2 regions of the Lentilactobacillus terminaliae genome follow, and region 1 is predicted to be linked to the other one. Evidence: riboswitches for the same ligand, from Rfam matches in the RefSeq annotation. Region 1 holds a riboswitch; the other holds the start of a gene.
The links. Region 1 has a riboswitch for thiamine pyrophosphate ahead of O0236_RS01700 (ECF transporter S component). Riboswitches for the same ligand answer to the same signal wherever they lie in the genome.

Region 1 (5,091 bases):
TCATTGACAGTTATGACTTTCCAGAAGAAGATCAATTTGACTGGGACTACATTCTTGATCCATTCAAGGATATCAAAGTCATCAGTACGACTGATTATCAAAACGTCGTTGTTAATTGGTTAAACGGCATTGTCAAAGATGCCAAGAAGGGTTCAAAAACAGGGCCTTTAACTTCAACCTTAGAATTGTTCAGAGATTTTGCCCCTACTTTAAGAAAATTAGTTGCAGAAAATATCTTTTCTAGTGATGAATACGCTAATGATTTCCGTGGCACATTCATTAGAAATCGTAACTTCTTGGCCGTTGGTGGTCCTGCATTCCGTTCAGCCCAATTATCAGCATTGATTCGAGCCGGAATCGTTACCATCATGGCACCAGGTATGGAAGTTAAAGCTGCAGATGGTTGGTTTGTTACCGCATCACCTAAACGCAATAACGATATCTTCAAATCATCAGTATTGATTGAAGCTCGGGTACCAAAAGCAGATATTAAGATTACTGCGAACCCTCTTTTAGAGGACTTAAAATCTAATGGTATGCTTCGCGAATATTCCGTTATGGTGCGTGATGAAGCCGCTGGATTAGCCGCTATTGATGTAAATCCTAACTCTGATCAGTTATTAGCAGCAAACGGCAGTCAAGAAGCGGACATCTTCTTATGGGGAGTTCCTCTTGATGGTTTGCGCTTAGCAACTACTGCCAGTCCTCGTCCAGGAACTAACGATCCTAACTTGCAAACTGCAGACAAAATTGCAGCCATGGTCCTTGGCCTAAAGCCTGCTGATGATGTCTTAATGATGTAATTTAATCAAGTAACAAGCACTAAAAAGAGCCGCAAGATCATTAGATGAAATATCTAATGATCTTGCGGCTCTTTTTTTAATCTGTAGTTTTCATAAATGATTTATCAGGAATTCTGATTAGGCTATATCGATTGGCCTGGCGACCAGCATGCAACCCAATTCCATTGATAAAGTTCTTCTTATACGTCGTAGTTATGATTCCGACCCATGCCTTTTGATTACGAACATCAAGATGTTTCAACCATTCTTTATTCCACTTATAGGCACTTGCGGAAACATTCAATGGGTTGGCACCATAAGAAATCGTTGCATCATTACTAGTTACTTCATACTTACCACCTTGAAGGTAAAACGTATACACTTGAACAGGTTTACGACCATCAGTATTAGAAACAGTTACGTAATGTGAGCGTTGCGCATATCGTAATACTAATGGCTTATATGTATACGACGTTGTCACGGCACTTTTATCCAATTTATTAACATCTTGAAAGAATGTTGCGTAAGTCATTCCCCAAAAAGCTAACACAAAGATTACTAACTCGATTGCTGATTTAGTAAAATTATTCCAAGTAAACGACTTCTTTTCAGTCACAAGTAATCGCAATCTTCGTGACCGCATGTCGTGGATCATCCATATTAGATAAATAATTAGAATCAACCATAAGGCCATCCCAACTAAGTTCCATGCTGATTTCATGGTGTATCTCCTTTTATTGTTAATATGATTAGTTTACACTATTTGTAAGTAAATTGGAAAATGATTCAACCCCAAAGAAGGTAAAAATATGTGCACTAGTTTAACCATGACAACATTAGACGAACATCTTCTCGCCGGTCGCACGATGGACTTTCCTGTCAAGGGAAACTGGCATCCAGTCCTAGTCGCCGATAGGTTTTACAACACTCCACTTGCAGGCAAACGAACCATTAAATATCCGTTCATCGGTGGCGGTCAGTTAATCGATAATCATGATTTATTAGTCGCAGATGGGGTCAATACCCAAGGCCTGAGTTGCGCTGAATTAATGTTTCCATTAAAAGCTAGCTATCACCAAGCACCAGTAGATAACCAGCTCAATCTGACTCCACAGGACTTTCTTAGTTGGGTATTAGCCGAGCATCAATCCATTTCTGAAGTATTAACAAATTTACCTGACATTGCAATTATTGGTCAAAAATGGTTATCAGGCAATGAAATCTATTCATTTCATTGGTTATTAGCGGACAAAACTGGTAGAACGGTTATCATTGAACCATTAGACCATCAATTAGTTGTAACAACCGACAACATTGGTGTTTTAACTAATTCACCAACATACCCAGAACATATTAAAAACCTGAAAAATCAGCTGGACGTTTCAACTAACGATTCAACTGAATGGCAAGCTGTGGCTAGAAAGTATGTGGTTAATAATCACGTTCCCCAGCCAACCAATACACCAACCACTCGATTCGTGTATGCGGCAATTAATAAATTGGGGACGGCTAAACCAGCCGATTCTGAACTAGCAACTATCTTTTTGAATCAGATTCTTTCAGAGGTCGCAATTCCGTTTAAACCAACGATGAATGACCATCCCAACTTTAATTTTACTCATTACATCTCCGAATGGGATTGCACAAGTCTGACGTATCAGTTCACGGACTGTCAAAGTCAAACACCCATGATTCATTCCTTAGCTGATGTGCTGGACCAAGAACCTCATACAACTCATTTTTTACTTTAGATATTCATCAATTTTGGTTTGCACTCCAGCTTCATTGTTAGTCAATTCAGTTACGTTACTTACTATAGCTAACAAATCATCAGCGGCATTTTTCATGGCGAAGCCCTCTGCTGATTCGCTCAACATCGCATAATCGTTGGCGTTATCACCGAAGGCGGCAACATCATCAAACGTTAAGTTCCACTCATCAAGCAATGCTTGGATGCCTGTAGCTTTAGAAGTGTCATCACTCATGATGTCCACACCGTTCATGCCACTTGAAACAGCGGTTACTCGATTCACAAATTTTACATTGATGTCATGGGCCATTCTCAAAGCACTTTCTCCTGCCACCATCACATCGATTTTATAAATCGTATCAAAAATTAAGTTCAGATCACTAACTGACTGCAAGTCTTCATAAAAACGTTGTGATGCCTTAAAGCCGTCTGAATCTGCTGGTAAATTACAGTAATCGCCATTCCGACCAGCCAAAATGATTTCAGCGCCATTAAATTCAGGCTCAGTTTGGAGATATTCCACAATCTTTTGAACTAACATAGGTTCCATCGGTGATTCAACCACCGAAACACCTCGTTCATCAATGACGTGAGCACCATTGTCACAAACATATGAAATAGGCCCTTTCACATCATGAAATTGTCGTAATGAATGGGCATATGTATTACTAGTTGCACAGATGAAGTGCATATTTTTATCTTGCATTTGGTCAAGCTGTTTTTGAAACTTTTGGTTATCAAATTCACCAGCATCGTTTAAAAACGTGCCGTCCATGTCAGAAGCAATTACTTTAATCATTTAAAACTCTCCCTACTATTGAATTGATAAAAGTCACCTATTATTCTAACGCATTCATCCTGATTAATCGATTGCGAAACTTTTAGTAAACTTGTATACTGAAAAAGATCATACAACTATCTGGGGTGCCAAAAGGCTGAGATAAAACCCATCGAACCTGATCTGGTTAGTACCAGCGAAGGGAGCATAATTCAGTTGTATCTGATACTAGATACCGCTGCACTTACGATGAATTTTAACTTACCGGTTCACCCTGTTTTACTTGGGTGGGCCGGTTTTTTATTGTTCATGATCGATAATCTCCATAGTCTGTATGAAATACATTTTGGAGGTCTTGTTTTATGACAAACAAGAAAAAAAGTCCTTGGACTTTGCACAACATCATTTTAGTAGCATTGATCGCTATTTTTAGCGGAATTATTTTTTGGGGAGCTGGGTTCTTATACACTGCCCTAACTGTGGCACTGACTCCAATCGGCATAGCTCCATTTGCCAATGACATCCTAATGGGATTGTGGACCATGGCAGGTCCATTAACTGGTTATTTGATTAAAACCTTTGGTTCAGCTTTCTTAGGTGAATTCTTAGGATCAGCAGTAGAAGTATTTCTTGGTGGCCAATGGGGTGCCGGTGCCTTTATTTCCGGAATCGTTCAAGGAGTTGGTTCCGAGCTAGGTTTTGCCTTAACCGGTTATAAAAAATATGGTTGGCTCGGACTTAATCTTTCCATTTTGACGACTGTAGTAATTACTTTTGCTTGGGACATTATCAAAAATGGTTATGGTCATTACGCACCATTAATGATTATTGGCCTCTTTATCACTAGATATATTTCCACCTTTATCTTTGGTGGCCTCCTAACCAAGGCAATCACTAACATGCTTGATAGAAGTCATATTTCAGTATCGACTAACAACAATTAGAGGGATCATTCATGGCTGACGTTACGATCACAAACTTTAATTTTAAATATCCAGAAACCAGTGCGAATGTCTTAAATGACCTCAATCTGACGTTTCCAGATGGTGAGTTTTCACTATTATCTGGTCCTTCAGGGAGTGGTAAGACAACGTTGCTAAAATTCATTGCCAGCCTCTACCCTAACTTCACGAATGGTGAGGCCTCTGGCACCATTTCATTTAATGGAACTGATATAACCACTGTGGATCCTCAAGTCAAAAACCATCTGGTAGCAATGATGTTTCAAAATCCTAATCAGCAATTTGCCATGAGTGTTGTCAGAGATGAACTGATTTTCGTGTTAGAAAATTTGCAGACTGACCCATCAAAAATGGACGCTATTATTGACCATGCACTTGAATTTACTGGTATCAGTGAGTTAGTTGATCGCGAAATCAACTCACTTTCTGGAGGTCAGAAACAACGATTAGCGCTGGCTAGTATCATCGCAATGGATGCGGAAGTGATTGTGCTAGATGAACCATTTGCGAGCATCGATTTTCCAACTCGGATTGACTTACTCCACAAATTAAAGCAACTGCAAACCAACTATCACAAGACAATTATCATTGCCGATCATGATTTAAGTAGTTATGAGTCATTAATCGATAATTTTTTCTACTTAGACCCTGAGCAATACCAGATCAGCAAGTTAGCTGCAGTTGAGGCTCAAAAATTATTCAAACAATTTGCCGATAACCGGATCGAATCGATTCCAGTTACCCAACCCAACTCAACTGACCGTATCATTTTGAATCTGCATGATTTTTCTTTGGGACCACATCACACTACCCTATTGA
Region 2 (5,091 bases), 530 kb from region 1:
TTCGATTAATTGATGCTTCTTTAATAATTTTTTACTTTGAGTAATGAAGGTAACTTGAACTTCGTTAGTAGCGGCAGCAACACGAACCACAACAGTTTTGATAATGCCGGAGTTCTTTTCTTCATCATAGACTGGAATGCCTAATTCTTGAATCATGTCGACAATTGCTCGCATGACTTTCATAGTCAGTGGGTGTTGAAGCGCAGATTCTTTTAAATCAACCACTTCATGGCTCCGTGACTTGTAAAGACCGGCTACTATTTTGCCGTCTTGTTCGCGAATTTGGAAAGTTGCTTTATTTCGATAACCAACTGGAGTGTCCATTCCAATCGTTGGTAATAATTTATAGCGTTTGTAGCCTTCTGGTTGGAATTTTTCCAAAGTTTCAGCAATGATGTCACGCTTGAACTTTAATTGAGCGTCGTAAGACAGGTTTTCTAATTCGAAACCACCAACGTTATTTGCGTAATCGTCCACAGGTTCTACTCGATCTGCACTGGATTCTAAGACTTTTACCAGGTTGGCACGAATGAAGTTCTTGAGTTCTTTTTGAACTTCTACTGTGACTGTTTCAGTTGGGAGGGCGCCAGGAACGAAGACTAACTTATGTTGATAGTAGCCGATTCCTTCACCGTTGATCCCTAAACGTTTAATTTTGAGATTGAATTGTTGCCCGGGATCAACCCGAACATCGTCTGTTTCGTAAAATGATGAATTATAGTTTTCCATTAAATCTTCCTTAATATAAAATCGTAAGCAGTATAAGACATGATAACACATTTTAACATTTCAGTTCTGGCACAGCATTAAAAAAGTCCGCTGAGATAACCTCAGCGGACTTTAAGTGTTGTTTAAATGAAGTTTAGAATTTGGTTGTATCTGGATCAGTTGCTAAACCAGCTTTACCATGGAAACCATCAATGGTCTTAACATCATCTTCAGTAAGTTCGAAATCAAAGATGTCAGTGTTAGCTTTGATGTATTCTTGGTGAACTGACTTTGGTAGTGGCAAGAAGCCATGTTGAAGAGACCAACGTAGAACAACCTGTGCTGGTGACTTACCGTACTTATCAGCAATATCCTTTAATTCAGGAATCTTGAAGATTGAGCCAGTACCAAGAGGGCTGTAAGCTTCAGTCAAGATATCGTGATCATCGTTATATTCAACAATTCCAGGCTGCATGTCTGAAGGGTTGATGAACATTTGGTTGACCATTGGCTTGATCTTAGCAGTTTCTAACAAGGCGTCCAAATGCTTAGGTCTGAAGTTTGAAACTCCGATAGCCTTAGCGGTACCGTTTTCGTAGAATTCTTCAAATGCTTTCCAACTACCAGCATTAGCTTCCTTCCAGTTATCACGGAACTTAGCTGGGTTTGGCCAGTGAATTAGGTAAAGGTCAACATAATCCAAACCTAATTTTTCTAGAGACTCACCAAAGGCTTGCTTAGTTTCTTCATAGCCATGGTTTTCATTCCATAGTTTAGTAGTGATAAATAATTCGTCACGGGGAATACCACTATCTTTAATGGCTTTGCCCACGCTTTCTTCGTTGCCGTACGCAGCAGCAGTATCAATGTGACGATAACCTGCTTCAAGAGCCCATTTAACGGCTTGGTAGGCTTCATCCCCATCAGCAGATTGCCAGGTTCCAAAACCAACTTGAGGAATCTTCACTCCATTGTACAAAGTGTAAGTATCAGTTAATGACATTTTGTTTCCTCCTTAAATTTGATACTAAAATTTTATTCCTAACAAATTTAAAATTCAACTATTCAGTTTAAAATTCTAAATAGTTAACGCTATCATAAATAATGGTATTATGAACGTAGTAAAAATAATTTAGGGGGCGTACTTAATGACAAAAAGAGTGGCAATAGTGACGGGCGGTTCTTCAGGTATCGGTAAAGAAATCGCCAAACACCTCAAACGAAATGGAATGCAAGTTTATGCTTTGTCTCGCCGCGTAGATCAGATGAATGATTTAGATGATCTAGGTATTACGACTGGATATGTAGATGTAGCTGATTATGACAGTGTTGATGAAGCTATCCAAAATATTTATGCGGATGCTGGTCGGATTGATGTTTTGGTTAATAATGCTGGCTTTGGTTCGTTCGGTTCTGTGGAAGAAGTACCGCTTAAAGATGGCGAATATCAATTTAAGGTCAACGTCTTTGGAGCCATGAAAATGATTCAGTCAGTTCTACCATTCATGCGTAAACAAGGCAGTGGCCGAATTATTAATATGTCATCAATGGCTGGTAAGACAGGGATGCCACTCGGTAGTTGGTACGTTGGCTCTAAATTTGCGATTGAAGGAATGAGTGATTCAATCAGAGAAGAATTAAAAGAATTTGGCATTGATGTGGTCGTAATTGAACCCGGTGCTATTGAATCAAATTGGAGTTCTATCGCTATGAATAAGTTAAAAGAAAGTTCTAGTGATGGTCCTTATGCTGGTGCTAGTCGTCGGTTAGCTGACTTCTTCGAGTTGTCATATCGTTATGCATCTAAACCGATGGTAATTGCTCGAATGGTTGATCAAGCAGCCTTTTCTGCCAAGCCTAAAGCCAGATACAGTGGTGGCTATGGTGCCAAAGCATCGATTATGTTAAAACGTCTTTTGCCAGATAAGGCATTTGATGCTTTGATGGAACAGGTCCGCATTATGGCCCAACGAATGGTCAACCAAGAAAAGTCTCAACGCAATCAAGTTGACCCAAGCACAGAAACCAAGTAATCTTATAGTATAAATAGAATAACTAGTTAAACACTAGGGGTGCTGCCATAGCAGCTGAGATGAGTTTGAACAACTCGATCCCTTTGAACCTGTAAGCCAACACTTGCGTAGGGAATGTGTCACTCGACTTTTTAAGCCGTCGTCCATACGCAATGTCTGGGCGACGGCATTTTTATTAAGGAGAGCGCATATGAAAATTGAATTGTTAGATAAATTACGGCAAAAGAATCCCATTGCATTTAATATTTCCAATTTCGTGACAGTCCAAGATGTGGCTAACGGAATTAACGCAATTGGGGCTTCACCAATTATGTCTGAAGAAGAAAATGAATCCGAAGCAATGGTCAACATCTCCCATTCGGTAACCGTGAACTTAGGAGCATTTACTGAGGGTCAGTTAAAACAGATTGCTGCGGTCACTAAATTCGCGAACCAATACCACAAACCAATCGTGTTGGATCCTGTGGCAGTTGGTGCAGTGAAATATCGATTGGATCGTTGCAATGAGCTACTAGATAATGTTGATGTCGCTGTGATTCGTGGTAACGCTGGTGAAATTGCCGCACTCGCTGATGTTGAATGGCAGGCTAAGGGAATTGATGCTGGGGAAGGCGATGCTGATCTAGAAGCAATTGCCAAGGCTTTGGCAAATAAACGCAATTGCGTGGTTGTGCTCAGTGGTAAGACCGACATCATTACTAACGGTCAAGCGGTCATTCGAGTTTATAACAACACTGATTTATTCAAACTTCATGTGGGTTCAGGGGATATGCTCTCCAGCATTATTGGTACTTTTGTGGCCATTGAAGATGATTACTTTGAGGCTGCCCAAGTAGCAGCAACGGTATTTGCAACTGCTGGTGAAATAGTGGCCAATCAGATGCAGGTTCCATTGGCTGGCTCATTTGGTCCTCAATTGATTGATGAACTGCATTTGATTAGTGTTGCTGATGTTGAACACACAGCCCAATTTGACTAAGGAGTGTTAAGCATATGATAAATGATACGATTCAAGCTTTGACGATTGCCGGTACTGATAGTGGTGGTGGTGCCGGAGTCATGGCCGATATAAAAACTATGCAGGAACGTCATGTGTTTTCAGCAGCCGTTGTTGTGGCGGTAACCGCCCAAAACACCATTGGGGTGGCAGATTTTATGGCCATGCCTGAAAAGTTGATTGATGAACAATTCAAAGCGGTCGCTGATGACTTGAAGATTCGTGCGGCAAAAACAGGGATGTTGGCAGACGTTCCATCAGTCAAAGCAGTCGTCGCTAATCTGAAGAAGTATGATCTAGGTCCATTAACCGTGGATCCAGTTATGATTGCCAAGGGTGGTGCACGATTACTTTCAGAAGATGCCATTCAAACTGTTAAGCAAGAGCTTGTTCCGTTGGCCACGATTTTAACGCCCAACTTACCTGAAGCTGCTGAATTGACTGGCATGCAGATTGAATCTTCTGACGATATGTTAGTTGCAGCACAGAAACTTCAAGACATGGGTGCCAAAAATGTGTTAGTTAAAGGTGGTCATGAAGCTGATGACAATGAATCATCAGACTTTGTTTTACTAGAAAATGGCGACAGTTTCTGGATGACAAGTCCCCGCGTGGATACTAACCGCACTCATGGTACCGGAGATACGCTTTCTTCATGCATTACCTCTGAATTAGCTAAGGGCAAGTCAGTTGAAGATGCCATTCGAATCGGTAAGGAATATGTTTCTGCCACGATTGAACAGGGCATCCAAGTCGGTCATGGTCATGGACCATTGAATCACTGGGCTCATGTTAAAGGAGAAGCCAATGACGATGAAATTTAAACGGTCAATGCTGACAGCCTACTTCATTTGTGGCACTCAAGATATTAAGGATGCCACGAAGACATTACCCTCGGTATTAACCGAGGCCCTTGAAGCTGGCATTACTGCTTTTCAATTTCGTGAAAAGGGTACACATGCGTTAACTGGTGACGACAAATTAGCAATGGCTAAGCAGTTGCAGCAACTTTGTGCTCAGTATCAGGTACCCTTCATCGTTGATGATGATGTCGCTCTGGCTCGACAAGTGAAGGCTGATGGGATTCATGTTGGTCAAAAGGATGAAAGAATTAACCAAGTGATTGCTGAAATTGGTCAGCAAATGTTTATCGGTCTTTCGTGTAATACGATTGCCCAAGTCCAGGCCGCTAATCAGCTATCTGAGTTAGCTTATCTGGGAAGCGGTCCCGTTTTTCCAACCCAGTCTAAAGATGATGCGGATCCAGTCATTGGTACTGACGGAATTGCAGAGCTGGTTAAATATAGTCAATATCCGATTGTGGCTATTGGTGGCATTAGTGAAAACAACGTC

Region 2: it holds a riboswitch for thiamine pyrophosphate, as region 1 does, so the genes downstream of both, thiM (hydroxyethylthiazole kinase) here and O0236_RS01700 (ECF transporter S component) in region 1, are expected to answer to the same signal.

What each region holds. Positions count from the first base shown of each region.
Region 1 is NZ_CP168151.1:354,606-359,696, reverse strand. It holds gene O0236_RS01720 (FAD/NAD(P)-binding protein) at 1-803, shown strand, start outside; gene O0236_RS01715 (LVIS_2131 family protein) at 880-1,503, opposite strand; gene O0236_RS01710 (linear amide C-N hydrolase) at 1,592-2,533, shown strand; gene O0236_RS01705 (Cof-type HAD-IIB family hydrolase) at 2,525-3,331, opposite strand; TPP riboswitch at 3,443-3,533, shown strand; gene O0236_RS01700 (ECF transporter S component) at 3,673-4,254, shown strand; gene O0236_RS01695 (ABC transporter ATP-binding protein) at 4,266-5,091, shown strand, end outside.
Region 2 is NZ_CP168151.1:1,754,128-1,759,218, reverse strand. It holds gene rlmD (23S rRNA (uracil(1939)-C(5))-methyltransferase RlmD) at 1-729, opposite strand, end outside; gene O0236_RS09350 (aldo/keto reductase) at 863-1,711, opposite strand; gene O0236_RS09345 (oxidoreductase) at 1,857-2,741, shown strand; TPP riboswitch at 2,767-2,873, shown strand; gene thiM (hydroxyethylthiazole kinase) at 2,932-3,720, shown strand; gene thiD (bifunctional hydroxymethylpyrimidine kinase/phosphomethylpyrimidine kinase) at 3,735-4,562, shown strand; gene thiE (thiamine phosphate synthase) at 4,546-5,091, shown strand, end outside.